Regions from separate parts of the Serratia sp. 25CWL12 genome, predicted to be linked through region 2. Evidence: predicted binding sites of a transcription regulator. Region 2 holds the regulator's gene; each other region holds the start of a gene.
What was found. The regulator PurR, encoded in region 2, represses purine synthesis genes. The targets are predictions, from matches to a motif close to CANGCAAACGTTTGCNTG.
Positions count from the first base shown of each region.

Region 1 (7,717 bases), 2.2 Mb from region 2:
CCCAGGCGGGTATGGTGCAGCATATACCATGCAGCAATAAACACGATAGCCATGATCCAAATTGGCGTAGGCACCCCCAACGGACGGCCAATACCAAACCAGCCAAAGGCATCAGCAACATCAGTAAAACCGGTGTTGATCGGGCTGCCATTGGTGTACACCATGGTGACACCACGGAGTAACAGCATCATCACCAAGGTTGCAATAAATGCCTGAACTTTACCTTTGGCTACAATAAACCCGGTACCGGCGCCTACAAGAGCACCTAATGCCAGCGCAGCAGCAACCGCAGCGACGGCATTGATTTCAAGCCCTACCATAGAGGCAGCTATCGCACCGGTAAGCGCCAGTAATGAGCCTACTGAGAGATCAATACCAGAAGTGAGGATCACCAACGTCATCCCGACCGCCATAATGGCGTTCACTGATGTCTGCTGTAGGATATTGAACAGGTTATTGACAGTGAAAAAATTCGGGCTCATTGAAGAAACCACGGCAATCAGCACCAGCAGCGCTATCAGTGATTTTTGCTCCAACAGCCACTCTTTACTAAACCAGCGCTTAGCCGCGACAGTCTGTGAACTCATATCTGATTACTCCTGCTTTACGCCGTATTGCTTGCCGACAGCGGCAGCCATCAGCACTTCCTGGGTAGCCTGTTCAATTGGGAACTCTCCGGTGAGATGACCTTCATGCATAACCAAAATGCGATCACTCATTCCCAGTACTTCAGGCATTTCCGAAGAGACCAGAATGATGCTCAACCCTTCCTGCTTAAACTGATTAATTAACTGATAAATCTCTTTCTTCGCCCCGACATCGACACCACGAGTAGGTTCATCAAGGATCAACACTTTTGGCCGAGTCATCAAACCACGAGCTATCGCCACCTTTTGCTGATTACCGCCGGAAAGTAACCCAATAGGTTGTTCCATTGAAGGGGTTTTTATATTGAACAAACGGATAAAATCACTCACAGCGACTTGTTCATCTGAATGCTTCAAGCTACCACCAGCACGGCTGAAATAACGCAGGGCAGTAAGCGACATATTTTCCTTTACTGACATCCCCAGTACCAGGCCATCACGCTTACGGTCTTCAGAAATATAGACGATGCCGTTTGCCAGACCATCTTGGGGAGATTGGGTGATCACATCATGACCATCCAGATTCACTGTGCCACTTTTGCGTGGTGCAGCGCCATATAGGATTTTCATTAACTCGGTACGGCCAGCACCCATCAAGCCAGCAACACCCAAAATCTCACCGCTATACAGAGTAAAGCTGACATCATTAACACCTGGGCCGGAAACATGGCTAACTTGCAGACGTTTTTCACCTCGAGGCAAGTTCAGGCGTGGATATTGCTCTTCCAATTTGCGCCCAACCATCATTTCAATCAGCGTATCTTCCTGCAATTGAACAACCGGCTGTTCAGCAATAAACTGCCCATCACGGAAAATGGTCACATCGTCGCAGATTTCAAAGATCTCTTTCAGTCGATGGGAAATATAAACAATGCCACACCCTTCGGCTTTCAGCTCATTGATCACATTGAACAGAGAGGCAGTTTCAGTGTCGGTCAGCGCATCGGTAGGTTCATCCATGATGATAACTTTAGATTCAAAGCTCAACACTTTGGCGATTTCCACCATTTGCTGATCACCAATCGACAGTTCCCCGACCAGACGGTGGCTGCTATAACGCAGGTTGAGGCGTGCCAGCAGTTTGTCCGCTTCGGCATACATACGTTTCCAGTCAATGCGGCCAAACCGATTGACAAACTCACGCCCCAAAAAGATATTTTCAGCAATGGTTAGCTGTGGGATCAGGTTCAGTTCCTGATGAATGATGCCGATGCCCGCCTCCTGCGAATCCTTCGGCCCATTGAAGGTCACTTCTTTACCAAGATAGTACTGACTGCCAGCATCTTTGCTGTAAATACCAGTAAGCACTTTCATCATGGTTGACTTTCCGGCACCGTTTTCCCCCACCAACGCCATTACCCTACCTGGGTAAACGCTGAGGGCAGCGCCAGAAAGTGCTTTCACGCCGGGAAAGGCTTTATCAATCCCTTTAAGTTCCAGTAAAGGTTGCATAAATGCCTCAGAATGTTACGCCGGCGCAGAGGATCACATTCGCATAAGGCGAACATTCTCCACTGCGTATCACCGCCCGGCTATGTTCAGTTTGCACTTTAAAAGCACTATGGCTGATATAGCTTACACTGATGGTGTTTCCCTGGAGTTGGCCAATTTGTTTTAGTTGAGCCAGTAACATTTCATGGAGCGACGGATTATTTTTAACAATCTCTTCCGCCAGAATAGCGCTTTCTACCTGCATTTCCTGCGTGACCACGCCGACAACCTGTAAGAATGTCGGCACCCCTTGAGTCAGAGCCAAGTCAATACGCTGCGTTGTCGCCGGAATCGGCAATCCTGCATCGCAAATCGTGATCTGATCAGTATGTCCGAGGCGAGATACAACCGCAGAAACATCACAATTCAGTAGTACGCCTTTTTTCATTTTTTAGATTAACTCCAACAGCGAAACGTTTCGCTCACCATAGAGTTTAGAAAAATTTCTGAGAAAGACAACTCAATAATCGAAAAAATGTGATCGCCATCGAAACGTTTCGCTTACCTGGTTAATTTCATTCAAGCTACCGTTTACCTATCTCTGTAACTTGAATGATTCGATGACAAGATTTGATTTAATTAATAAATTCAGATTGTTATATTTCCACTTGGGTACCCAGTTCTAGAACTCGATTAGGTGGGATCTCAAACTGATCGGCAGCCCTCAGCGCGTTACGGCTTAATGCAATAAACAATTTCCCCCTCAGTAGCAAATACCAGGGGCGTTTACTCAGTATCAGTGACTCATGGGACATAAAAAACGATGTTTCCATCATCCGGCAAGGTAACCCTTCCAATCCGCAACGGTGAAAAATATCCTCGACATTAGGTCTTTCGCGCCAACCATAGCGAGCGACAACACGCCAGAAAGTCGGCGATAACTGTTCAATTGTCACCCGTTGGACATTAGGCACATAGGGCGCATCTTCGGTACGCAAGGTAAGCAGGACAACACGTTCATGTAATACTTTGTTGTGCTTTAAGTTATGTAGTAACGCAAATGGAATGACATTAATCGCACGCGACATAAACACCGCCGTTCCAGGAACGCGAACCGGGGGAGATTTCTCCAATGAAGCTATCATTGCTTCAAGAGAGTTACCGTGTTCGTGCATCTGACGCAACAGGCGAAAACGTTCACTTTTCCAAGTTGTCATGATAATGAACATCATCAATGCCATCACCAGTGGCAGCCAACCGCCGGAAAAGAGTTTCATCGCATTGGCTAAGAACATAGGAACATCAATAATCAGCAATATCAGTAAAATACTCAGTACAAAATAGCGATTCCAATGCCAATTTTTAATCGCAACGCAAGTAATAAGAATACTGGTCAACACCATGGTGCCAGTAACAGCGATACCGTAAGCCGCTGCCAGATTACTGGAGTGTTCAAAACCGACAATCACCAAGATGACAGCAAGATAGAGTGTCCAGTTAATCACCGGGATATAAATCTGGCCAGATTCCATCTCCGAGGTATGAATAATACGCATCGGCGACAAATACCCCAGACGCACCGCCTGACGAGTCAATGAAAACACGCCGGAAATGACTGCCTGAGAAGCGATAACAGTAGCCAATGTGGCAAGAATCAGCAAAGGAATCAGAGCCCAGTCCGGAGCAAGCAAGAAGAACGGATTTTTGATGGCCTCGGGTGATTTCAGCAACAACGCCCCTTGACCGAAATAATTGAGTACCAATGAAGGTAACACCACCGCAAACCAAGCCAAACGGATTGGAAATTTACCAAAGTGGCCCATATCGGCATACAAGGCTTCCACTCCGGTAATTGCAAGAACCACCGCTCCCATGGCAAAAAAGGAGACTGTCTTATATTCAACAAAGAAGTTGAATGCCCACTTAGGGTTGAGGGCCTGCAACACTTCAGGATTAGCAATAATACTGCGCACACCGAGTAACGCCAACGCGATGAACCACAGCAACATTACTGGCGCAAAAAGTTTACCGACGCTGCCGGTACCATGCTTTTGGATAGCAAATAATAGAGTCAAAACCAGAATGGACAAAGGAACGATATAGGGTTCGAGTGAAGGTGCTGCGATTCCCAACCCTTCAATTGCCGACATAACCGATATCGCCGGGGTAATCACCACCTCGCCATAAAAGAAGCTGCCACCAACCAAACCCAGAATAACCAATAATGACGTGGTACGTGCCGATGTATTGCGCCCGGCCAACGACATCAAGGTCAGAATACCCCCTTCACCCGCATTATCTGCACGCATAACGTAAGTGAGGTACTTCAAGGAAACGATAACAATCAACATCCAAAAAATAAGAGATAGAAACCCGAATACCACATCAGGACGGACCTCAAAACCATAGTGCCCAGAAAAACACTCTCTTAAGGTATAGAGCGGGCTGGTCCCTATATCACCATAAACCACCCCAATTGCTGCCAGAGTGACTGCCGATAACGGCTGCTTGTGTTCAGTATTCATAATTTTTTTGCTAGCTCAACCAACTATCCCTACCAAAAAATACCCCAGTTGTTTCACGTTACGTAAAAATCCGCAAACACTAGGGACACACTGTATGCATCATTTAACCTGCATACCTATGCTTATCACTGATGATAAAAATAAACAAAATATGAATAACCCTGTGGGCTCCTACCTTGATGGAGCAGTTACCACTTTGAAGGTAAATACTGGATATAATACAAAGGCATCACCATGTTGGTTTGCTCTAATGGTGAAGAACCTTGCGTACCAGTTAATTTAAATGTTTTTCTTGGTGCGCACTTTTCTATATAGGAGGCCAGCGATTTAGCGCGTGTCCTTTTGCCGCTTTTTACTTCTATTGGGACAATATTGCCCTCATCATTTGAGATAATGAATTCGATTTCTGCGCGAGCATCATTCCACGAATAGCTAGGGTCAACGCCAATGGCAGCAAGCTCTTGTTGTACAAAATTTTCAGCTATATAACCTTTGTACTCATAGTGTTGCTGTTTAATTTCTTTATAACTGCTGCCCAACATATGGTTAAGCAAGCCCACATCAAACAGAAATAATTTAACCTTATTTTCTTTTTTGTAGGCAGCAAATGGGGCTTTGGGCGTACCTTCAATGGGGTAGTTAGCCAGCGCCAAACGGCAGCATCTTAACCAGTGGATAGCGGTTTCAAAATCGCTATAGCGATATTTACGGTTATGGACGTTTTTAAACTTAAAGCGTTTAACCGACTCATCTAAAACCAGGGAAAGCTGCGCGGGTATGCTATTGAACACTGACTCAATCAATGTTGCATCAACCTTACCGGCGTATTTAGCAAAATCACGTTGGTAGCCTGCGACTAAATCAGCATGAATTTTAGCGACCTTTGCAACGCGCTCTAAAATGCCCAACTCTTTGAATTGGTACCACGCGACAACCGCTTCCGGCATGCCACCAGTAAAAAAGTAATCCGTCAGCTTATCTATCAATTTGCTATTCGCTGCGGCAGTACTAGCTTGCGTATCGAATGCCTTGATCAACGCCGATTCTTTTGAGGCATAAATAAATTCTTGGAAGGTAAGTGGGCGTAAATTGTATTGCTCGACCTTGCCAACAGGAAAGGCGTTAAGCGGTTTGCTAAAGTGGATAACGTATATCAGGAAGCCACTGTGCGATAGCGAACTGAATGAATACGAACCATTATCATCCGTTCTCATTACAAAATAGACAGGGTTGACATCCTCTCCGCCCTAAAGGGCGAAGACCCCTACAACATTCAGACTGAAGTCTGACTCGACTCGGTGGGTTCCTGCCTCATCGAGCGGCCTAAAGCTGCCCTCTCTCTACAGGCTAACGCGGCGAGCCCCGCCGCTAAAATATTGCGCGCACCGTTTATATCGGAGTTTTCTGTATATCCGCATTCCAAACACCTGAACTGACTTTGTGACTGGCGATTTTCTTTCCTTGTATGACCACAGCAAGCGCATTGCTGGCTGGTGTAGGCCGGATTAATCGCCAGCACATGGCCACCCCGCCAGCGCTGCTTGTACTCAAGCCGGCGGCGCTGATACTTATAACAACCCTTCTACAGTTTCACGCACTTCTGGCGCCCATACACCGCACTGCACCTGACCAATATGTGGCAATTGCAGTAACAGCATCACCAGACGAGATTGCCCAATACCACCACCAATGGTCTGTGGCATTTCGCCACGCAATAAAGATTGGTGCCATTCCAACTTCAGACGATCCAAATCGTCAGTCAAGGTCAGTTGACGTTGCAGTGCTTCAGCATCAACCCGGATCCCCATCGACGAAAGCTCAAATGCATCTTGCAATACTGGGTTCCACACCAAAATATCGCCATTCAACCCAGCACCATTTTCACTATCTGCCGTGGTCCAGTCATCATAATCAGGTGCTCGTACATCATGGGATTTACCATGAGAAAGCTTACCACCAATACCAATCAGGAATACCGCGCCCAATTCTTTGGCAATAGCGCGCTCACGGCCTTTGGCATCCAGTTCTGGGTAACGTTGCAGTAGGGTTTCGCTGTGAACAAAGTGGATCTGCTCTGGCAGGAACGGTACTAAACCATATTTCTGGCTAACCGCGAGTTCCGTATCCTTTATTGCAGCATAGATCTGCTTAACCGTTTTTTTCAGATAAGCCAGGTCACGCTCACCATCACCCATGACGCGTTCCCAGTCCCATTGATCCACATACACTGAATGAATCGGGGTCAGACGATCTTCGTCCGGACGCAGCGCTTTCATATGGGTATACAGACCCTCACCAGCACTGAAATCGTAGCTACCCAGTGTTTTACGTTTCCATTTAGCCAATGAATGCACTACTTCAAACGTAGATGCAGGTAAGCTTTTCACCTTTACTTGAACCGCTTTCTCACTACCGGAAAGGTTGTCTTGAGTGCCATCACCGAGTCGACTGAGGATTGGAGCCTGAACTTCAATCAAACCAAGCTGTTGTTCCAGTTGGTGGGAAAAGAAGGATTTCACAAAGCTGATCTGTTGCTGTTTTTGAATATACTGCTTTTTCATTACGGTATCTCTTTAATAACCTGTTTAGTTGCCAACGATTAAGCAACAGAATGATACTTGAATTCAATATCCATCAATAAATATTGCCTTTTTCTTTTTAATCGTTCATTTTTAACCCGTAATAATTCAATAATCAGCAATTAAAGAGGGTTTTAATGGCAGAAATTTATCAGATCGATAATCTCGATCGCGGCATTCTGAACGCCTTAATGGAAAATGCCAGAACACCTTATGCTGAACTGGCAAAAAACTTTAGTGTTAGCCCGGGCACCATTCATGTACGGGTTGAGAAAATGAAACAGGCGGGGATCATTACCGGTACCCGAGTTGATATCGATCCTAAACAACTGGGTTACGATGTCTGCTGCTTTATCGGCATTATCTTAAAGAGTGCCAAGGATTACCCTTCAGCCCTAAAAAAACTGGAAAATCTGGAAGAGGTGGTTGAAGCCTACTATACCACTGGCCACTATAGTGTATTCATCAAGGTTATGTGTCGTTCGATAGACGCATTGCAGCAGGTCCTTATCAATAAGATCCAGACTATCGACGA
Region 1 covers NZ_CM147698.1:4,198,049-4,205,765, reverse strand. Annotated here, with positions in the region: gene rbsC (ribose ABC transporter permease) at 1-587, opposite strand, end outside; gene rbsA (ribose ABC transporter ATP-binding protein RbsA) at 594-2,099, opposite strand; gene rbsD (D-ribose pyranase) at 2,107-2,526, opposite strand; gene kup (low affinity potassium transporter Kup) at 2,735-4,603, opposite strand; gene ACX9GV_RS18310 (ATP-binding protein) at 4,792-5,817, opposite strand; partial or broken gene ACX9GV_RS18305 (zinc ribbon domain-containing protein) at 5,877-6,167, opposite strand; gene asnA (aspartate--ammonia ligase) at 6,172-7,164, opposite strand; gene asnC (transcriptional regulator AsnC) at 7,320-7,717, shown strand, end outside.
Region 1: the regulator PurR is predicted to act here: its motif matches at 2,659-2,676, upstream of rbsD (D-ribose pyranase).

Region 2 (7,717 bases):
GGATATGGCCGTCATCGTGAAGCCGGTAAGGCTACGGCAAAATTGCTGACACAGGAAAAAACACTAAAACTTAGCCCTGAGCACAAAAAACGTTTTCAGCGTGCCAAGCAAACCGCCGTCAGTAAGCTGATGGGACAAATGGGTAAACCTTATAAGTGGGGAGGCTCATCACCAGGTACAGGGTTCGATTGCAGTGGTTTGATCTATTACGCCTACAAAGACGTCGTCAAGATCAAAATGCCGCGGACTGCTAACGAAATGTTCCACTTACGTGATGCCGCCCCTGTCAAACGTAGTGAATTGGAAACAGGTGATCTGGTGTTTTTCCGTATCAATAATCGCGGCACTGCGGATCATGTTGGCGTCTATATCGGTAACGGTAAGTTTATCCAGTCGCCACGCACGGGTGAAGAGATCCAAATCACTCAGTTGAATAATGACTACTGGCAAAACCACTATATTGGTGCTCGCCGGGTGGTTACACCTAAAAACATCCGCTAATCCACCTTCGCTGGCTGAGTAGTTAAACTCAGCCTCTCCTTTTTTTCTCTTGTTATTTAGTTAGTTACTCAATTAGTACACATTGGATCTTTTATTCACTCGGAAAGTTGATAAGATTAACAACTATGAAATATCTATAACAATTCTGTGTTTCCTCTCTCCGCGGCTCTGACTGGCGCTAACGAGAGAGAACTCTGTATATAAAAAGGAGAAAGCAATGCCGTTTCAATTACCTGCACTACCGTATGAAAAAAATGCGCTTGAGCCTCATATTTCCGCTGAAACTCTGGAATACCACTATGGTAAACACCATAACACCTATGTGGTTAACCTGAATAACTTAGTGAAAGGTACCGAGTTCGAAGACAAAACCCTGGAAGAGATCGTCAAAACTTCCACCGCTGGTATCTTCAACAACGCCGCACAGGTATGGAACCACACCTTCTATTGGCACTGCCTGTCACCACAAGGCGGCAATGAGCCAACGGGTGCTGTTGCTGAAGCCATCAACAAATCTTTCGGTTCTTTCGCTGCATTTAAAGATCAATTCACCGATGCCGCAATAAAGAACTTCGGCTCCGGCTGGACCTGGCTGGTGAAAAAAGCTGATGGTTCACTGGCAATCGTCAGTACTTCCAATGCAGCAACCCCACTGACTGGCGCTGACAAGCCGTTATTGACGGTTGACGTTTGGGAACATGCTTATTATATCGACTATCGTAATGCACGCCCTAAATACCTGGAAAACTTCTGGGCATTGGTCAACTGGGCATTTGTAGCAGAAAACCTGGCTTAATCGCCGGCAATTGCTCAGAGAACAGTGACCTATCGAGCTGTTACTCATAAAGCTGTTACCAATAAATTAAGGCGCGGAATTTTTCCGCGCCTTAATTTATTGTACTCGTCATTAACATTGCGGTTGCTGACCGCCCAGCAACCTGAATATACCCGTCGCCAATCAAACTGCTGCGGTGTTGGCTACGCGCACTCACCCTAGTCACATAGTGGCCTATGCTCCTAGGGATTCACTTGCTTGCCGCCTAGCGGCATCTTGATTGAACTTGGGTATAAACTAATTCAATGCGGCAATAAGGCCGAACGCCACAATCATTACCAATGCACAACAGGTAGTAAACAATGACATCTTCAAATTGGTATCCATAAACGTCTCCCTCTCTATGATCTTCGTCGTACTGTAAGTGGTATGGTTCCTGGTTGCCCTGTCGTGACGTAGCTGCCTCAGTAACCGGGGGGTGCTTACTGATTTGCCCCGTTATGACTATTTATTGTTACTGCTCATTGCGACTACTCATTGCAACCGGAATAAACTCAGGTATGTGGTTACTCAAGCATAAGCGACGCAGCCAATACAGCAAATCATTTTTCCCACAGTTCGTGACTTATCTCTTGTTATCCCAGTAGTCTATGCCCCCATTACAATCTAAATGACGGCGTATCCGTTATGGCTCGAATAAACTTGATGTTAAATACATGATTAGCTCTTCCACTTTGCTGCAATATACGACAAAATCGCCCATTCATAACCGCATACCGGTGTAATGCCCTCCTGTTTAAGCGACTGACGAATTCAGTACTAAAAACTCAGTTTTCGCTTATCTAAATAGCTATGCCTCCAGGTGGGTATGATGCAGGTTAGCTGAGCGTTGAGCGCATGGATGCGCGATACGAGCCCCCACGGACGGGTTCACGGCGTGTCAGCGTTCCGCATCGTGCCCACAAGCCAGATGCTTAACGTGAAGCGACATCAGGTACGGTTATCTAGACAGGTAGGCAAACGATTAACATCATACCTGCATAATGGACATGTAGGTTTAGGAGTCATTTTTTACATGGCAACGATTAAAGATGTAGCCAAGCGCGCGGGCGTTTCCACAACGACCGTTTCACACGTTATTAATAAAACGCGTTTCGTCGCCGAAGAGACTAAGGTAGCCGTTTGGGCTGCGATTAAGGAGCTACATTATTCGCCCAGTGCAGTGGCCCGCAGTCTGAAGGTTAATCATACCAAATCGGTGGGTTTGCTGGCGACCTCCAGCGAGTCGCCCTACTTTGCCGAAGTGATCGAGGCAGTAGAAAACAGTTGCTATAGCCAAGGCTATACCTTGATCTTATGCAACTCTCACAACGATTTGGATAAGCAACGAGCCTATCTGTCGATGCTGGCGCAAAAACGCGTTGATGGCCTGCTAGTAATGTGCTCCGAATATCCAGAGCCTTTACTGGAAATGCTGGAAGATTACCGCAATATCCCTATGGTGGTTATGGATTGGGGCAGCGCACGCAAGGATTTTACTGATACCATTATTGATAATGCTTTTGCGGGCGGTTACCTGGCTGGCCGTTATCTTATCGAACGTGGGCACCGGGATATCGGCGCGATTCCTGGCCAACTTTCGCGTAATACCGGCGGTGGACGTCATCAGGGATTCCTCAAAGCGCTGCAGGAAGCACATATCGACATCCGTGAAGAGTGGATCGTTCAAGGTGATTTCGAGCCGGACTCTGGTTACCAAGCCATGCATGAGATCCTGTCGCAAAAGCAACACCCAACCGCCGTTTTCTGTGGCGGTGATATTATGGCGATGGGTGCCATCTGTGCTGCTGATGAACTGGGGTTGCGCGTACCACAAGATATTTCGGTGATCGGGTATGACAATGTGCGTAATGCTCGCTACTTTACCCCGGCACTGACCACTATCCATCAACCTAAAGAACGCTTGGGTGAAATGGCCTTCACCATCTTGCTGGACCGTATTACCAGCAAACGTGAACAATCCAAAGTAATCGAAATTCACCCAACCCTGATCGAACGCCGTTCTGTCGCCGATGGTCCTTTTATCGATTACCGTCGTTAATCGCTCACGCCGGGAAGCAGCAGACTTTCCGGCGACTTCTCGCTCAGCCATTCCTGATTAAGCGTTTCACTGTCACCCAGATAGTTGAGTAACCAAGACATGGCGGGTGACTGCGCTTTTTGCTGCCAGGTAAGGCAACAAGCACTCGGGGGAAAGGGTTCACGCAGTTGTAACTCCACCAACTCTCCGCTTTGTACCAACGGTAATACCCGGTGGGCTGGCGCCATCCCCACACACAAGCCACTACAAAGGCAATCTACCGCAGAAACCCAATCAGGCACCATTAAGCGCCGTTGGTTATCCAGCGACCAAGTTACCCGTTTGGGTAAATTACGTGATGTATCCTCTAACACCAGCGAAGGGTAAGCGCGTAATTGCTCATCACTGAGGGGGCCTTTCATCGCCGCCAAAGGATGACTGGCGCTGACCACACAAAGCCAATTGATAAAGCCCATATCACGGAATGCATAACCCCCCCCTACGGGCACAGCGCGTGTCGCACCGATAGCCATATCCACACGGCCATCAACCAAGGCATCCCATACTCCATTAAACACCTCTGGCTGCAGCACCAATTCCATATCAGGAAAATGGTGATAAAAATCCAGTAATAGCTGGCGGCTACGCTGTGGCTTTACAATCAAATCAACCGCAATTCTTAACTGACCACGCCAACCATTAGCAACCTGCTGGCACTGTCGACGCGCATCAAGCATTTTTTTGATAACAACTCGCGCCTCTTTAATAAACAGTGAGCCCGCAGGTGTTAATTCCACATTACGGTGATGGCGCACAAAGAGAGGGACCGCCAACCATTGTTCCAGTTGCCGCACGGTATAGCTCACCGCCGAAGGAACACGATGTAATTCCTGTGCTGCTGCGCTGAAACTCCCGGTACGTGCTACCGCATCAACGACATCTAACGAGTATTCAGACCACATAGTGATATTCTGCCTTCAAATTTTTTAATAGCACCTTGCAAATAATACCGTTTCACAACTAGAGATCCAGCCGTATACACTTGCCGCCGCTAAAAAAATCTGCGTAACATAATTTTAACGAGAAATACCATGCGAAATTTTGGATTTATGTTTTATCTTGCTGGCCTAAGCATGTTGGGGTACCTGGCTACCGACATGTATCTGCCGGCATTTGGTGCTATGCAACAGGAGTTGCAGATTTCCCCTGGGGCCATCAGTGCCAGTTTGAGTATTTTCCTGGCCGGGTTTGCCTTTGCTCAACTGCTGTGGGGGCCCTTGTCAGATCGCCTGGGGCGTAAACCGGTGCTCTTGGTTGGCCTAGTGCTATTCGCCTTCGGTTGCCTGGGTATGTTATGGGTGGAAAACGCAGTCCAACTGTGGTCACTGCGCTTTCTTCAAGCCATTGGGGTCTGTTCTGCAGCAGTCACCTGGCAAGCCATCGTGGTGGATCGCTACCGCGACGGTAAGGTCAACCGTGTTTTTGCCGCTATCATGCCGCTGGTCGCCCTCTCCCCTGCATTAGCACCACTCTGCGGTGCCTGGTTACTTAATCATATGGGCTGGCGCGCCATCTTTATTGTATTACTTTCCATCACATTATTATTGCTTATTCCTACCCTATTACTGAACGATCACAGCCGGTTGGTACCCTCTACTGACAAACAACCCGGCAGCAGTTTCTATCAGATTTTAAAATCCCCGCGATTTAGCGGCAACGTGATGATTTTTGCTGCCTGTTCCGCCAGCTTTTTTGCTTGGCTGACTGGCTCACCATTTATTCTTGGTGATATGGGGTATAGCCCAAATGATATTGGCCTGAGCTATGTTCCACAGACTCTGGCTTTTTTGCTGGGTGGATACAGTTGCCGCAGTGCCTTGAGTCGTATTTCCGGTAATCTCTTGTTGCCTTGGCTGCTGCTCGCCTATGGCTTCAGTATCTTGGCTTTATATTTACTGGCAACATTAACGGAACCGACGTTAACCACTCTGCTGATCCCATTCTGCTTTATGGCCTTAGTTAACGGTGCCAGCTACCCTATTCTGGTCAGTAATGCGCTCATGCCGTTCCCTGAAAGCAGTGGTAAAGCCGCCGCATTGCAAAATACCATCCAATTGGGGCTATGTTTTGTTTCCAGTTTGCTGGTCTCGGCATTTATTAGCCAACCGTTGGTAGCAACCGTCACCATCATGCTCACTACGGTATTTTTGGTCGCTTTGGGCTATGCGATCCAACTTTATGGCGTCAATGAAAAACAGCGGCGTTTACAACAAGAAAGTGCAGACTCAGTCTCATGATGATATGACTTTTGCCGAGCGCGATAAGCTATGGCGGCAAGTGTTTAGTGTCAAAGGCACCAAACACTTTGTAGGTCGAATAGTCGCAGCCCGGCCAAACCAGGGCTGCTTTAATCACTCTTAGGCTTTTACTGGGCTACTGTATTCGCTGCTACAGCCATAGCGGCTTCGCGGCTGGCAAGTACCCGCTCAACGGTATCAACCACGGCCTGGGTCTGCGGGTCGATCTCGATATTCACTTTATCGCCAAGGCGTCGCTTGCCCAACGTGGTACGCTCAAGGGTTTCCGGGATTAAGTGTACGCAAAAGCGGTTATTAACCACCTCACCAATGGTCAGGCTAATACCATCAATGCCGATATAGCCTTTATGCAGCACATATTTCATCAAATCATGTGTTGGCATCCGTAACCATACTTGACGGTTATTTTCCGAGGTGAAAATCTTGGCAACTTCAGCGGTGCAAATAATATGCCCGGACATTAGGTGACCACCAATCTCATCATTGAATTTGGCCGCCCTTTCGACGTTAACCTTAACGCCAAGTTTGAGATCACCAAGATTGGTCAAGCGTAACGTTTCTTTGATCAAATCAAACGTCACTTGGTTACCGTTAATGGCGGTTACCGTCAAGCAACAACCATTATGCGCCACCGAAGCGCCTAGCTCGAGCCCTGGCAACAGTTCAGCGGGCATTTCAATTGTATGGGTGCGAAAATTAGGTTTTTCATCAATGGCAACCAGCGCTGCGGTGCCCTGTACGATACCGGTAAACATGTTGGCCTCTTTTCTGAACTCAATGTGCTGTAAGCAGTTTGCCCCAGTTAGCAGTGAAAACCAAACTACTGAAGCAAAAAAATCCTGTTTCTAGCGCCTGTTCAATCAAGCGATAGAGTATGGCGGCATCTGAATAAATCGGAGATGCACACCATCAAATCAGTAGCGCTATTCGCTGGCGATTTACTCCGCTTTTTTTGCCACTTTGCGGGGGCTTTTTTTCTGTTTTTTACCCTCTGTCGGTGGCGAGCTCGGCAAGCCACGAAACGCGACACTGGCGCGGCTCTGCTTGGCCTGATAGATCAATTCCTGCAAGGTGGCTTCCAGCGGTTGCATAAAATCCTGATAACGGCAGGATTTTTCACTGATTTGGGTGAGTGTTGCTTCCCATTGGGCCGTCATATCAGGACGCGCTGCCATATCCGGTAATGAGTGGATCAAGGCACGCCCGGTGGGGCTTGAATGAATATAGCGCCCTTTCTTGTAAAGAAACGCACGCTTAAATAACAGCTCGATGATCCCTGCCCGCGTTGCCTCGGTGCCCAAGCCATCGGTCTCTCGCAATATTTTTTTCAGCGCTTTATCTTGCACAAAACGAGCAATCCCCGTCATGGCAGAAAGCAAACTGGCATCAGTGAACGGTCTGGGGGGTTGCGTCTGCCGTTCAACCACTTCACCGCGTTCACACAGCAACTCATCCCCTTTAGCCACCACTGGCAATGGTGCCCCTTCATTTTCCTCATCACGCTCTTTGCTACCCAATAGGGTTCGCCAGCCCGCTTCCGCCAGAAAACGTGCCTTGGCAATAAATTTGCCACCCGCAATATCCAACTCAATAACGCACTTGCGGAACAAGGCATCCGGGCAAAACTGCATCAAATATTGCCGGGCTATTAGCGTATAAACATTCAGTTCGTCTTGGCTCAGGTTAACTTTACCACCCCGTGCCGTGGGAATGATGGCGTGATGCGCATCGACCTTTTTATCATCCCAGCAGCGGTTACGGCGTTCGCTGTCAATCACCGGCTGCGGGTAAAGGTCAGGTTGATGGGCACTGATGGCATTCAATACCGCATGCCGCCCGACAAAATGCTCCTCCGGTAAATAACGGCAATCAGAACGGGGATAGGTAATCAGTTTATGCGTTTCATACAACCGTTGGCAGATATCCAATACTTGCTGAGCACTGAGGTTATAACGTTTGGCAGCCTCTATTTGTAACGTAGACAGGGAAAAGGGCAATGGCGCAGTATCCGATTCACGCTTGTCATTATATGAAGTGACTTGG
Region 2 covers NZ_CM147698.1:2,033,029-2,040,745, forward strand. Annotated here, with positions in the region: gene ACX9GV_RS08855 (C40 family peptidase) at 1-501, shown strand, start outside; gene sodB (superoxide dismutase [Fe]) at 719-1,297, shown strand; gene cydH (cytochrome bd-I oxidase subunit CydH) at 1,574-1,663, opposite strand; gene purR (HTH-type transcriptional repressor PurR) at 2,352-3,377, shown strand; gene punR (DNA-binding transcriptional activator PunR) at 3,374-4,318, opposite strand; gene punC (purine nucleoside transporter PunC) at 4,448-5,653, shown strand; gene ACX9GV_RS08885 (riboflavin synthase subunit alpha) at 5,782-6,429, opposite strand; gene ACX9GV_RS08890 (DNA topoisomerase III) at 6,613-7,717, opposite strand, start outside.

Region 3 (7,717 bases), 2.2 Mb from region 2:
ACTGGCAAGTTTGCCGCCGATATGAAAGTGGCGTTGGTAAACGATGGGCCGGTGACGTTCTGGTTGCAAGTTTAAGCATGATGAGAGAGAAGACCGCTATGTATCACTTGCGCGTTCCTGTGACAGAGCAAGAACTGAAAGACTACTACCAGTTTCGTTGGGAAATGTTGCGTAAGCCATTGCACCAGCCAATGGGGTCAGAAAAGGATGCCTACGATGCGATGGCACATCACCAAATGGTGGTGGACGAGAATGACCGTATTGTGGCGATAGGGCGTTTATCTATCAATGCTGATAATGAAGCGGCGATTCGTTTCCTGGCGGTGGATTCCACGGTGCGAGATAAGGGGCTGGGAACCTTGGTGGCGATGACGCTGGAGTCGGTAGCGCGTCAGGAAGGGGTTAAGCGGGTGGTTTGTAGTGCTCGCGAAGATGCCGTCGACTTTTTTGCCAAATTGGGGTTTGTTAATCAAGGTGAAATTACCACGCCACAAACCACGCCTCTCCGCCATTACCTGATGATTAAGCCCGTGGCGACACTGGATGATATTTTACATCGCCCCGATTGGTGCGGGCAGTTACAACAAGCCTGGTATCAACATATTCCTCTCAGTGAAAAAATGGGTGTGCGTATCAGCCAGTATACGGGTCAACGTTTTGTCACCACGATGCCAGAGATTGGCAATCAGAATCCGCACCATACCCTGTTTGCCGGGAGCTTATTTTCTTTGGCAACCTTGACTGGCTGGGGGCTAATCTGGTTGCTACTGCGTGAACGCCAACTGGGTGGAACCATTATTCTGGCAGATGCCCATATTCGTTATAGCAAACCTGTCACTGGTCGGCCCCGGGCAGTGGCTGAGCTCAGTTCGCTGAGCGGTGATCTGGCTCGTTTGGCACAAGGCCGTCGGGCGCGGGTGCAGGCAGAGGTACACTTATTCGGTGGCGATGATAAGGGGGCGGTGTTCGAAGGGACTTTTATGGTATTGCCTGCAGAATCAAACGTTATCTTGGATAAAGATGTTTTGGCAGAAGATTGAAGAAATAAGTTAACAGCAAAGGACTTGCTGATATTTACCCGTCGCCAATCAAGCGACGACGGGTAACCGACCAAGGGGATTTAGCTAACTGCAGAGAACATCGGCAACGTCAGATACAGCTTAATCATGATGGCATTGACGATATCGATAAAGAACGCTCCAACCATCGGTACCACTAAGAATGCCAGATGTGAAGGACCGAAACGGTCAGTAATCGCCTGCATGTTGGCGATGGCCGTTGGGGTCGCCCCCATACCAAAACCACAGTGACCGGCAGCTAGCACCGCAGCATCGTAGTTTTTACCCATCACGCGGTAGGTGACAAAGATGGCATACAGCGCCATCACCAACGTCTGTACTGCCAGAATGGCCAGCATCGGCAAGGCCAATGAGGCCAATTCCCAGAGACGTAGACTCATCAGTGCCATCGCCAGGAACAACGACAGGCTAACGTTGCCTAATACCGATACCGCCCGCTCAAAGACCGTGTAGAAGCCAGTGGCTGACAGGGTGTTACTGAGGATCACACCAATAAACAGAACGCAAACGAAGATGGGAAGTTCAAACGCGGTACCTTTCAATAAACCAGCGACAAAATTCCCGGCGGTTAAACAGATAGCAATCATGGCGATGGTTTCCACCATCACCAGTGAGGTAATCAAGCGAGCACTTTCCGGCTTTTCAAACCCACTCGGCTGTGCACTGTCTTCTGGCGTTCCCTCTGGGGTTGCGGAGTTTTTCACCAGATAACGGGCCACTGGGCCACCAATCAGCCCGCCGAGAACCAAACCGAAGGTGGCGCAAGCCATCGCTACTTCAGTCGCATTCTCAAACCCATAGCGTTCAATGAACACTTTACTCCAGGCTGCACCGGTACCATGGCCACCAGAAAGGGTAATTGAACCAGCAATCAGACCCATCAATGGATCCAAGCCCAACATTGTCGCCATACCGATACCGATGGCATTTTGTACCACTAGCAACCCAATCACGACGAACAAGAATATGACTAACGCCTTGCCCCCCGCTCGCAATCGAGCCAGGTTGGCATTCAAACCGATAGTGGCAAAAAAGGCCAGCATCAGGGGGTCTTTCAGCGACATATCAAAGCTGATTTCCCAGTTGGCTACTTTCTTCATCACCAGTAGCGCTACTGCTACCAGCAGACCACCAGCGACGGGGGCAGGTATCGTGTATTGTCTAAGTAGAGGAATAGAGCGTACGCATTTGCCACCTAGGAGCAGAACCAACGTGGCCGCGACTAATGTGCCATAAGTATCGAGATGAAACATCTAGGTACCCCGTGTAATAAAATAGATACAATAAAATAATAAGTTATAAAATTCGAACAGCTTTTTAACTTAACGAGTGCAGGATTAGAAGTAAAAACGCCTAATAATACAAGGAAAAATGAATAAAAATGCGACATCAATAAAATTATTGGTATAAAAATAGAAGTGCGCAACCGTTTGCTTTTGTGGCAAGGATCATTAAAATACGTTCTTTTCCGTTTCTTGGAATGCGACACCATGACCACCCACTCTGCCGAACTTGATGCTACAGCAACCGCATCGACAAACGGCCCACGCACTAGTGAGCTGATTTATCACCTGGAAGATCGTCCCCCCCTGCCACAAACGTTGTTTGCTGCCGGCCAACATCTGCTAGCCATGTTTGTGGCGGTGATCACCCCAGCGTTGTTGATCTGCCAGGCACTTGGCCTGCCAGCACAAGATACTCAGCATATTGTCAGCATGTCACTGTTTGCTTCCGGGTTGGCTTCTATTTTACAAATCAAAACCTGGGGGCCAATCGGTTCTGGTTTGTTATCTATTCAGGGCACCAGCTTTAACTTTGTCTCGCCACTGATTATGGGTGGCTTGGCGTTGAAAAATGGTGGGGCAGATATCCCCACCATGATGGCAGCCCTGTTTGGTACCTTGATGGTGGCATCATGTACCGAAATCCTACTGTCCCGGGTGCTGCATCTGGCGCGCCGTATCATTACCCCGTTAGTTTCTGGCATTGTGGTGATGATCATCGGCCTATCGTTGATTCAGGTCGGTTTAACCTCTATTGGCGGTGGCTACGCAGCGATGGAGGCGAATACCTTCGGTGAGCCAAAGAATCTGTTGCTGGCGGGTTCGGTACTGGCGGTGATTATTCTACTTAACCGCCAACGTAATGCTTATCTGCGTATCGCTGCTTTGGTGATTGCGATGGTGGTAGGTTATCTGCTGGCCTGGGCCATGGGTATGCTACCGGAAACTCAGCCAGTTGCTCAAACCGCCGTCATTTCCATTCCGACACCGCTCTATTACGGTTTGGGATTTGACTGGAACCTGCTGTTACCATTGATGTTGATTTTTATGGTGACGTCACTGGAAACCATTGGGGATATTACCGCCACCTCTGACGTTTCTGAACAACCGGTTAGTGGCCCACTTTATATGAAGCGCCTGAAAGGGGGCGTGTTGGCCAATGGCTTGAATTCAATGTTATCGGCGGTATTCAATACTTTCCCTAATTCCTGTTTTGGTCAGAATAATGGCGTGATCCAACTGACGGGTGTCGCCAGCCGCTATGTCGGCTTTTTTGTGGCACTGATGCTGATTGGCTTGGGGTTATTCCCGGCCGTTGCCGGTTTTGTGCAGAATATTCCTGAACCTGTGCTGGGTGGCGCGACCATTGTGATGTTTGGCACCATTGCTGCTTCCGGTGTTCGTATCGTTTCTCGTGAACCCCTGAATCGTCGGGCGGTGATGATTATGGCGCTATCACTCGCCGTCGGTATGGGGGTTTCCCAACAGCCATTGATTCTGCAATTTGCACCTGACTGGTTGAAAACCCTACTTTCTTCCGGTATTGCCGCCGGTGGTCTAACGGCGATTACGCTGAATTTGCTGTTCCCACCAGAGAAATAAATACGGCAATCTGGTATAAAACGGCCTCAAGTACTTTACTTGCGGCCGTTTTTTATTACCCTTTTCATCACGACTCTTGAGCTGACGAGCTAATTGCGGCATAAACAGGGTATCTTTTCTCACCTCTACGGATCCGCACGATGAAATTTATCAGAAAACTGTTGCTGACTTTCCTGCTACTGATTGTGCTTGCCGTGGTAGTGATTTACCTTTTGGGCCAAACTCATTGGGCTGCAGGCTGGTTGAGCCGTTGGGTCAGTGATAACAGCGGGTATCGCCTGTCGGTAGAGAAAATCTCGCACTCCTGGAATCATCCGGGGCAAATCAGCCTGGAAGGTGTGACCTTCGCTCAAGCCAACCAACCACAGACGCTGGTGGCCAAGCAGGTGGATCTGGTATTTAGCTCACGACAAATCACTGAGCCTGGTTTTTTTGCCAGTGTGACACTACGGGATGGTTCCCTCAATGTATTGCCGCAACAGGGGGTCTCATTACCCATTCAGGCGGAGGTATTGCAATTAAGCAATATGGCACTGCAATTCAACCATAATAGCTGGCAGTTTAACGCCCAGGCGGTGAATGGCGGTATCAATCCATGGCAACCTAAAACCGGCTATTTATTCGGTGAAAATAACCAATTTCAGGTTAGCGCGGGTTCAATGGTATTGAACGGTATTCCTGCCTCACGGGTATTGGTACAGGGTGAAATCAGGCAAAATCAGTTGATGCTGAATAATTTTGGTGCCGATCTGTCCCAAGGCGACCTCACCGGGGTGGCTAGCCGTGCCGCCGATGGCAGTTGGTTGGTGGAGAGTTTGCGCCTAAGCAATGTACGCCTGCAAGTTCCGTTAACATTGAAACAGTTCGGCGAGCATTTCAAGGTGCTGCCTCCGGTGACAGTGAAGCGCTTTGATTTAATCGATGCACGTTTGGAAGGGAAAGAGTGGGCGGTTAACGATCTCGACCTATCGTTACAAAATATCACTTTTAAGCAAGGTGACTGGAGTAGCCAAGAGGGTTCGCTCAACTTTAATGCGGGGGATATTATTAATGGCAAGTTTCATTTAATCGACCCGATTATGAGCATGACTCTCTCTACGGCGGGTATTACCATTCAACAATTCACCACCCGTTGGGAGGGGGGATTATTGCGTACCTCCGGCAACTGGTTACGGGCGAATAAACGTTTGCAGTTGGATGAGTTGGCGGTAGCGGCACTAGAATATACCTTGCCGATTAACTGGCGTGGGTTGTGGTTGCGGCCATTACCCGATTGGTTAGCTGAAGTCTATGTCGGCAAGATGACCACTAATCGTAATCTGCTCATTGATATCAATCCTGATTTTCCTTTCCAGATCACGGCATTGGATGGTTCTGGTAACAACTTGCTATTAGCCCGTGATCACCAGTGGGGAATCTGGTCTGGCTCGTTACAACTCAATGGGAGTGATGCCACTTTCAATAAGGTCGATATTCGACGCCCCTCTTTGACGCTGCAGGCTGATGCTCAACAAATCAATGTGACTGAGTTGAGCGCCTTTATGCCGGAGGGTTTGTTAGAGGCTAAGGCCAGCATCAGTCAGCTCCCTGGTAAGCCGTTTACGCTCTCCTTTAATGGCCGTTCAGTGCCTTTAAATACGTTACAGCAATGGGGATGGCAACCGGTTCCATTGGAAGGTGATGGTAATCTGCAATTAGAGTTGAAAGGGTTACTTAACGGCGATGGGCCATTCAAGGCTTCATTACAGGGGCATTTACAGGCGCTCAATAAAGAAGGGCAAACCCTGGAGCAATCATTGCCGGAAAAATCATTACCGGAACAGCCATTGCCGGGACAGCCATTGCCGGAACAGCCATCGCCGGAACAGCCATTGCCGGGACAGCCATTACCGGAACAACCATTGCCGGGACAGCCATTACCGGGACAGCCATTACCGGAACAACCATTACCGGAACAGCTATTACCGGAACAGCTATTACCGGAACAGCCATTGCCGGCACAGCCATAACCCTAGTTACGCTGTTATGGTAACGCCTGTCATAACAGCGCCTAAATGTGCTCAAGTTGCCGTTGGACCACGGCATCCTGTTATTACTAGGCATTGGAATAACGGGTGGTTTCCGGTAGCCAGCGTTCAATCAGGGCGAGAGCATGTTGTGGATAGTGTTGGTGAATATGGCGCGCAACGCGTTGAACTTCCGGGATCATGTGCTGATCACGCAACAACTCGGCGACTTTGAACGCCATACTCCCGGTTTGACGGGTGCCGAGTAATTCACCAGGCCCGCGAATCTCTAAATCTTGCTGAGCAATGACAAACCCATCATTACTGTCGCGCAGGACTTGTAGGCGTTTCTGGGCAGTTTTGCTCAGTGGGGTTTTATAAAGCAGCACACAGTGTGAGGCGATAGCGCCACGACCAACACGGCCACGTAATTGGTGTAGCTGTGCCAAACCCAGCCTTTCCGGGTTTTCAATAATCATCAAACTGGCGTTGGGAACATCGACACCAACTTCAATCACGGTGGTGGCCACTAATAGCTGTAATTCACCCTGTTTGAATGCCTGCATCACCGCTTGCTTTTCTTGGGCTTTCATCCGGCCATGTACCAGTGCAACTTTCAGTTCTGGCAGGGCAGCTTGCAACTCTTGCCAAGTGGCCTCTGCCGCCTGGGCTTCCAGTAAGTCTGACTCTTCAATCAGTGTACAGACCCAATAGGCTTGGCGGCCTTCCTTGATACAGGCGTTTTTTACCCGCTCGATAATATCAGCGCGGCGCGTATCAGGGATGGCCACGGTGGTTACCGGGGTACGGCCTGGGGGGAGTTCATCAATGATTGAGGTATCGAGGTCGGCATAGGCCGTCATCGCCAGCGTGCGTGGGATGGGGGTGGCCGTCATAATCAACTGATGGGCGTGGAACCCTTGCTCTTCGCCCTTTTCCCACAATGCCAGCCGCTGGTGTACACCAAAGCGGTGTTGTTCATCAATAATCACCAAGGCTAGGCCATTAAACTGCACCTGCTGCTGAAAAATGGCATGGGTACCGACCACCATCATTACTTGACCGCTGGCAATGGCTTGTTGTTGAGCAAGACGTGCCTTGCCTTTCTGCTTTCCTGCCAGCCAGCCGACTTCGATGCCTAATGGTTCAAACCATTGGCGAAAATTATTGGCATGTTGTTCAGCCAGCAATTCCGTCGGGGCCATCAGTGCCACTTGTTTACCATGGACGATGGCTCGCAAGGCCGCCAGCGCGGCAACCAGCGTTTTACCTGAACCTACATCACCTTGTACCAAACGCATCATCGGAAAGCCTTTTTGCATATCGGCTTCGATATCTGCCACGACTCTGTTTTGTGCATTGGTCGGTGAAAAGGGCAGTTGTGCGAGGAACGCTTGTTTCAACCGGTCATCTGGTGCCAGTGAAGGGGCCAGGTAACTTTGTGCCCCGGCACGTACTGCCAGCATGCTAAGGTTGTGTGCCAATAACTCTTCGAGGATCAGGCGTTTTTGTGCGGGGTGTTTACCCTGTTCCAAATCAATTAGTTGAATATCAGGCGGTGGGCGGTGCAGAGTATGTAGCGCCTGCGGCAGACTGACTAAACCGTGACTCAATTCTGCCGGTAATAGCTCCGCAATGGCGCAGGTATCCAGTTGTTCCAATGCCTGATCCGTTAACTTCCGTAGTGTGGCCTGGCGAACACCTTCCGTAGTGGAATAAACCGGTGTCAGTGCCTCTTGCAGTTCAA
Region 3 covers NZ_CM147698.1:4,237,784-4,245,500, forward strand. Annotated here, with positions in the region: gene dtd (D-aminoacyl-tRNA deacylase) at 1-75, shown strand, start outside; gene fabY (fatty acid biosynthesis protein FabY) at 99-1,040, shown strand; gene gltS (sodium/glutamate symporter) at 1,121-2,332, opposite strand; gene ACX9GV_RS18485 (uracil-xanthine permease family protein) at 2,570-3,964, shown strand; partial or broken gene ACX9GV_RS18490 (AsmA family protein) at 4,105-5,766, shown strand; gene recG (ATP-dependent DNA helicase RecG) at 6,060-7,717, opposite strand, start outside.
Region 3: the regulator PurR is predicted to act here: its motif matches at 2,499-2,516, upstream of gltS (sodium/glutamate symporter).

Region 4 (7,717 bases), 1.8 Mb from region 2:
GGAACAGCAATGGTGGCAAGCCCCCGCCCACGTTATGGGCACAGTTCCATATCGAAACGATACCGCCACGCTCTTTCTGTGACCACCAGTGCACCATGGTACGACCACAAGGCGGCCAGCCCATACCTTGGAACCAACCACACAGAAACAGTAGCACGAACATGATAGCAATGCTGGAGGTAGCCCAAGGCACAAAACCCATAAATAACATCACAGCGGCGGAGAGGATCAACCCGGCAGGCAGGAAAACCCGAGGGTTTGAACGGTCAGATACCGAGCCCATAATAAATTTGGAGAAACCATAGGCGATGGAAATACCTGACAGCGCAAAGCCGAGATCACCACGACTGAACCCTTGCTCGACCAGATACGGCATCGCTAGGGTGAAGTTTTTACGCACCAGATAGTAGGCGGCGTAACCAAAGAAAATCCCCATAAAAATTTGCCAGCGCAGCTTACGGTAGAGCGGATCTACCTTATCGAGTGGCACACGGGAAATGTGTGCGGCTGGTTTAAATATACTCAGCATGAGCGCCTCCGATGGCTTTATCAGTTATTACATCAGCAGGAAACGGATCTCCTGGAGATGATTGAGCGGATAGTGTTCTATAACGAGCATCATCCTAGTGAAAACTGGCATTTTTCTCTGTGATGTGGCGCGCATTTGTTACATATTTATGACGATTAATGTTTTTTTGAGTGATTTATTAGCGTTTTCAGTGTGACCAAGGGGTGATTAGCGTGATTTGAATCACTATTGTGGTTTTTTATTTTCGTTTTTTGCTCGTTATTGCTCCTTATCAAACAAATTCTCCTGGGGTTATGCCTAAATAGCCCTATGACCATAGAATTAGGGGGCGTGATGAGTAACAACTCACCAGTGACTGAAACGGAAGTGATCATCATTGGCGGCGGGGCTACCGGCGCGGGGATTGCTCGTGACTGCGCGCGACGGGGATTGCGCTGTATTTTATTGGAACGGCATGACATTGCTACCGGGGCTACAGGGCGTAACCATGGGTTGTTACACAGTGGGGCTCGTTATGCTGTGACCGACAGTGAATCGGCCCGTGAATGCATTGAAGAGAATCGCATCCTTAAGCGTATTGCCCATCACTGTATTGAACCGACTAATGGCCTGTTTATTACCTTGCCACAGGATTCACTGGCGTATCAGCAGCAATTTATCTCGGCTTGCCACCAGGCCGGGATTGAGGCTGAAGCGATTGATCCCCAATTGGCCCGCCACCTCGAACCCGCAGCAAATCCTGACTTGATTGGCGCGGTACGCGTGCCGGATGGCACGGTGGATCCTTTCCGTTTGACGGCCGCCAATATGCTCGATGCCCGTGAGCATGGCGCACAGATCCTGACTTATCACCAAGTGACGGGGTTGTTGCGTGAAGCTGATCGTGTGACCGGCGTGCGCGTTTTCGACCATCAATTAGCGCGCCATTATGATATCCATGCGCCGGTGGTGGTGAATGCTGCTGGCATCTGGGGGCAGCAAATTGCCGAGTATGCCGACCTGCGTGTCCGTATGTTCCCTGCCAAGGGGGCATTGCTGATCTTGGGGCATCGCATTAACAACATGGTGATTAACCGCTGCCGAAAACCCGCCGATGCCGACATTCTGGTGCCAGGGGATACCATCTCGCTGATTGGTACCACCTCGACGCATATTGATTATGACCAGATTGACAATATGGTGGTCACGCCGCAGGAAGTGGACCTGTTGATCCGTGAAGGTTCGCTATTGGCACCTGAATTGGCACAAACCCGTATTCTGCGTGCTTACGCTGGCGTGCGGCCATTGGTTGCTTGTGATGATGATCCTTCTGGGCGCAGCGTCAGCCGAGGCATTGTGCTGCTCGACCACGCAGTGCGCGATGGGTTGGAGGGGTTTATCACCATTACTGGCGGTAAACTGATGACTTACCGACTGATGGCGCAGTGGGTAACGGATAAGGTGTGCGCCAAACTGGGGGTCGATACGCCTTGTACTACCGCCACAGAGGCGTTACCGGGTTCTCGTCAGTCGGCAGAAGAGACAGTGCGTAGTGTGGTTTCTCTTCCGGCCAGTATCCGTGGTTCGGCGGTCTATCGTCATGGTGATCTCGCCAGCCTGGTGCCGTCCGGCAATCGGCTGGATAACAGCCTGGTGTGTGAGTGTGAAGCAGTCACCGCCGGGGAAGTTCGCTATGCCGTGAACTCGCTGACGGTGAATAACCTGGTCGATTTACGCCGGCGTACCCGTGTCGGCATGGGCACCTGCCAAGGGGAACTGTGTGCCTGTCGCGCTGCGGGTTTACTGACGCGTTTTAAGGTGACAACCCCGCAGCAATCTATTGAACAACTTTCCCATTTCCTCAATGAGCGCTGGAAAGGTGTACGCCCGATTGCCTGGGGCGATGCCCTGCGGGAAAGTGAATTCACCAGTTGGGTTTATCAAGGTTTATGTGGTTTGGATGCGCCTGGCGAGTGCCAACAGGAGGCGGATGATGCAATTTGATGTGGTGGTGATTGGCGGAGGATTAGCCGGGTTGAGCTGTGCGATTCGCTTGGCGGAATCTGGCAAGCGTTGTGCCGTGGTCAGTAGTGGCCAGAGTGCGCTCTACTTCTCTTCCGGCTCTCTCGATCTCTTGGCGCAATTGCCTGATGGTACGGCAGTCAGTTCCCCTCTCGCCGCATTGCCTGCACTGCAGCAACAGGCACCGCAGCATCCTTACAGTCTGTTAGGGGCTACTCAGGTTGCGACCTTAGCGCGGGAGGCGGAGGAGTTGCTGCAACGTTGTGGGGTTGCCATGCAAGGGAGCTGTGAGTGGAACCATTTGCGTGTTACGCCACTGGGCACGCGCCGGGCGACTTGGTTGAGTCCGCAGGCGATCCCGGTATCTGCGTGGGGGGGAAATTTGCCTTGGCAGCATATTGCAGTGCTGGGTATTGAGGGTTTTCTCGATTTCCAACCGCAGATGGCCGCCAGTTCGCTGATTGAAGAACAAAAGGTGATCGCTGAGGCGGCATTTTTGCATTTACCTCTTTTAGATCGTTTGCGTAATAACCCGAGTGAATTTCGCGCGGCGAACATTGCCCGTGTACTGGATCTGCCAGAGCACTTGGCGGCCTTGGCGGAAGAGGTGAAGCGACAGGCGGGTGAGGCTGAGGCTATTTTCTTGCCAGCCTGCCTGGGGCTGGAGAGTGACCAGCCGTTACTCGCATTACGCCAAGCAGTGGGCAGGCCGGTTTTCCTTCTGCCAACCTTACCGCCTTCGGTGTTGGGGATGCGTTTGTACCAGGCATTGCGCCAACGCTTGCAACAACTGGGTGGTGTCTTTATGCCGGGAGATACCGTGTTGCGGGCCAGTATTGACCAGCAGCGCATTAGCGGATTGTATACCCGCAATCACACGGATATTCCGTTGCGCGCGCAGCAGGTGGTATTGGCGAGTGGCAGCTTCTTCAGCAACGGTTTGGTCGCTGATTTAGCCGGTATCCGTGAGCCGGTGTTCGGGCTGGATGTCTTCAGCAAAGCCGAGCGGGCCGACTGGAGTCACCCGGATTTTTTCGCGGCGCAGCCTTACCTGCAGTTTGGGGTAAAAACCGATGCCAATTTGCGAGCCCTTAAGCAGGGGGAAGCGATCACTAATCTGTATGCCATTGGTGCCGTGGCCGGTGGTTATGATCCGTTACAGCAAGGTTGTGGTGCTGGGGTTTCGTTGATTAGTGCCCTGCATGTGGCGCAGCAGATTATAGAGGGGCACAACGTAAAATGAGCCAGTCAAAAGACATGAGTTTTGAGAGCTGCATCAAATGTACGGTTTGTACCACCTACTGCCCGGTAGCCAAGGTTAATCCTCTCTATCCAGGGCCGAAACAGGCTGGGCCAGACGGTGAGCGTTTACGGTTGAAAGACCCAGCGCTTTACGATGAGGCGCTCAAATATTGCACCAACTGCAAGCGATGCGAAGTGGCCTGTCCTTCCGATGTGAAAATCGGTGACATTATCCAACGTGCTCGCGCCAATTTCAGCCAGAGTAAACCGACACTGCGTGATGCCATTCTCAGCCATACGGACATTATGGGCTCGTTATCAACCCCGTTTGCGCCGATTGTTAACGCCACCACTGGCCTGAAACCGGTACGCAAACTGTTGGATAAAGCGCTGAAGATTGACCATCGGCGTGAGCTGCCAAAATATTCGTTTGGTACTTTCCGCCGTTGGTACCGCCAGCAGGCGCAACAGCAGCAGCGTTATACCGAACAAGTGGCCTTTTTCCATGGCTGTTTTGTCAATTATAACCATCCCCAGTTGGGTAAAGATCTGATCAAGGTGTTTAACGCCATCGATATTGGTGTGCAGCTACTGGAGCGTGAAAAGTGCTGTGGCGTACCACTTATCGCCAATGGCTTTATGGCACAAGCGAAAAAGCAGGCCAAAGTGAATGCCGAATCACTGCATAAAGCGGTGGTGATGCAAGGTATTCCCGTGGTTGCCACCTCCTCTAGCTGTACGTTTACCCTACGTGATGAGTACCCGCATTTACTGGATGTCGACACCTCGGCAGTGCGTGAGCGAGTGGAATTGGCAACTCGATACCTCTACCGTTTGCTTCAGCAAGGTCGGACATTGCCACTCAACCCGATGCCGCTGCGAGTGGCTTACCACACGCCATGTCATATGGAAAAAATGGGCTGGACGGCTTATACGCTAGAACTGTTGCGGCAGATCCCAGGTTTGGAATTGGTCGTGCTGGATTCACAATGTTGTGGCATTGCCGGAACCTACGGTTTCAAGTCGGAGAACTATCAAACGGCGCAAGGTATTGGTGCCTCGTTGTTTCGGCAGATTGAAGCGAGTGGGGTGGATATGGTGATCACGGATTGCGAAACCTGCAAATGGCAGATAGAAATGTCCACCAGCAAGCGTTGTGAACACCCTATTACCTTGTTGGCACAGGCTTTAGCATAGGGTGCAGAAGCTGCACCCTTAATACGATACCCCTAATACCATCCCCGTCGGCACTGATGCTTCGGGGATTGAACCGGGTGTTACTTGCTGAATTTCAGCGTGTTGATAATAAGCTGTGCTTCGTCTTGCGCCTGCTGTGGGTTATCCGCCGGTAGTATGATCTGAATGGTCAGCAGATTATCATCCACTAGCGCCAGTAGGGTGGATGTGTAGGATTTTTGACCATTACTAGTGATGATGGTGTTTAGCTGGCGCATGGGGGTGCCATTGGCGTCAATGGTTTTATTGCTGAGCACCTCCAGGTTGGCATCACGGGTGCGTAGTTGGTGCTCCAGGCGTTGAACCAGTACTTCCAGACTCTCTGACGTTTTGTCCCCCAGCAACACGATCACAACACGTTGACCGCTGCTGTCGGCATAGACATAGCGATTATTGACCTGGCTATTGAGCTTGCTGCTTTGATCTGCCATGCCATTGGGCAGTGAGAAGGTCAACTTGCCATCCAATAAGCTCAGCGTCTGGTTTGCTGGGGTACTTGCCGGCGTGCCGTTGACGGGTTGTTTGTTGTCTTTGTTAGCACCATCACAGGCAGCGAGGCCAAGTGCCAACAGGCTGATAGCCATCAATCTCACTACTTTACGCATTGGGCGTCCTTATTCTTTTACAGATAACAGATAAATGGAGTATGGCACTCAGTCACCTGGGTGTCAGATATCCCACAGGATAAGAGACGACGCTAGCATTACCACTGGCTTAACGGCAACTGGCTCTGCTGTTGGTGTGAAGACAGGCGCTTGAGCAACATGTTCAGCAGTACACCATACATCGGCAGGAAGAACAACATGCAGATCATGACCTTAAAGCTGTAATCTACCAGTGCGATCTCCACCCAGTTAGCGGCCATAAAAGGGCCACTGCTTTTGTAGAAAGCAATAAAAAAGAAGGCCATGGTATCACTGATATTACCCAGCAACATGGCAGCGGCTGGGGCGACCCACCAGGTACGGCGTTGACGCAAGCGGTTGAAGACATGGACATCGAGGATTTGGCCCAACACATAGGCCATAAAGCTGGCAACGGCAATCCGTGCTACAAGCAGGTTAAATTGGGTTAAAGCCGCAAACCCTTGCCATTCTCCCTGGAAGGTCACCGTAGAAATAATATAGGAGATCAGCAGCGCCGGGATCATCACGGAAAGAATGATCTTGCGTGCCAATGGTGCGCCGAAGATCCGTACCGTTAAATCAGTAGCCAGGAAGATAAATGGGAAGGTGAACGCTCCCCAAGTGGTGTGAAAGCCGAAAATGTTGATCGGCAATTGCACCAGATAGTTGCTGGAGGCAATGATGGTAATATGAAAGAGCGAAAGCCAAACCAATGCGGTTAAGCGTTGCTGGGGGGTAAATGAATACATAATGTGACCTTTTTGGATAGATGGGGTGAGGGAACCCATGTCATTTTTTAGCTATGCGGCGGCATGATACGTGTTTGCGCAACGAATGCAATGGTTAAATTTAACGCAAACGGTAACGTATCTTGCGCAAAAAAACGACTGGCGTAAACTAAGCGCTGTTAAGATCCAGTAAGTATACTTGGATGTTTTTTGATCGAGAGAAGAATATGACTGACATTTTTGCCCAGGCAGACCAGACGCTAGATGCCTTGGGATTACGCTGCCCGGAACCGGTAATGATGGTGCGTAAAACGGTACGCTATATGGATAACGGCAAAACCTTGCTGATCATTGCCGATGATCCTGCCACTACCCGCGACATACCGGGTTTTTGCCGCTTTATGGAACACACTTTGCTGGCTCAGGAAACAGATAAGGCACCGTATCGCTATCTGTTGCGCAAGGGGTTGGCGGAGTAACAGATATTTATACACTGGCCTCAGCAAGTTGCCGGTAAGCTGCAACTCGCTGGAGCCAGGGAAATCAGCGTTTTTTCAACAGCCGTAAGGCATTGGCGGTCACCAGTGCGGTAGCGCCGGAATCTGCCAGTACTGCCAACCATAAACCGGTTATCCCCAACAAAGTCGTGACCAGGAAAATCCCTTTCAGCCCTAACGCAATAGTAATGTTCTGGCGAATATTGGCCCGAGTGGCACGGGAAATACGGATCATCTCGGTGATTCCCACCAGCCGATTGTGGGTCAGTGCCGCATCGGCAGTTTCCAACGCCACATCAGTACCACTGCCCATAGCGATGCCGATACTGGCGGCTTTCATGGCTGGGGCATCATTGATGCCATCGCCAATCATGGCGGTGTGCTGCTGTTTGCTCAGTTCACTGACTATCCGCACTTTATCTTCTGGCATTAATCCGGCGCGATAGTCGATCCCCAGCTCACTGGCGATGGCGGCGGCAGCGCGTGGGTTATCACCAGTGAGCATCAGGCTACTAATCCCTAACGCTGCCAGTTGGGTCAGCGCCAGCTTGGCATCTTCGCGCAACACATCGCGCAGGGCCAACAGGCCAATGGGCGCGCCATCAACCAGCACCACCACGGCGGTTTTCCCCTCATTTTCCAGGGTGTCTACTTTGTGGTGCCATTCGCGGGTTAACTGATTTTCTGCCAGCTTGCCCGGTGTGCTGATCCGGATGATCTTTCCGGCCACCATACCTTCAACGCCGATACCGGCCAGTGCGCGGCGGCCTTCAGCGAGAGGGAGTTCAACCCCGCGTTCTACCGCATGGTTGATGATAGCTTGCGCCAGTGGATGGTGTGACCCTGCTTCAACGGCGG
Region 4 covers NZ_CM147698.1:3,846,483-3,854,199, reverse strand. Annotated here, with positions in the region: gene glpT (glycerol-3-phosphate transporter) at 1-529, opposite strand, end outside; gene glpA (anaerobic glycerol-3-phosphate dehydrogenase subunit A) at 863-2,512, shown strand; gene glpB (glycerol-3-phosphate dehydrogenase subunit GlpB) at 2,502-3,773, shown strand; gene glpC (anaerobic glycerol-3-phosphate dehydrogenase subunit GlpC) at 3,770-4,969, shown strand; gene ACX9GV_RS16705 (DcrB family lipoprotein) at 5,050-5,613, opposite strand; gene ACX9GV_RS16700 (7-cyano-7-deazaguanine/7-aminomethyl-7-deazaguanine transporter) at 5,712-6,383, opposite strand; gene tusA (sulfurtransferase TusA) at 6,590-6,841, shown strand; gene ACX9GV_RS16690 (zinc/cadmium/mercury/lead-transporting ATPase) at 6,906-7,717, opposite strand, start outside.
Region 4: the regulator PurR is predicted to act here: its motif matches at 6,486-6,503, upstream of tusA (sulfurtransferase TusA).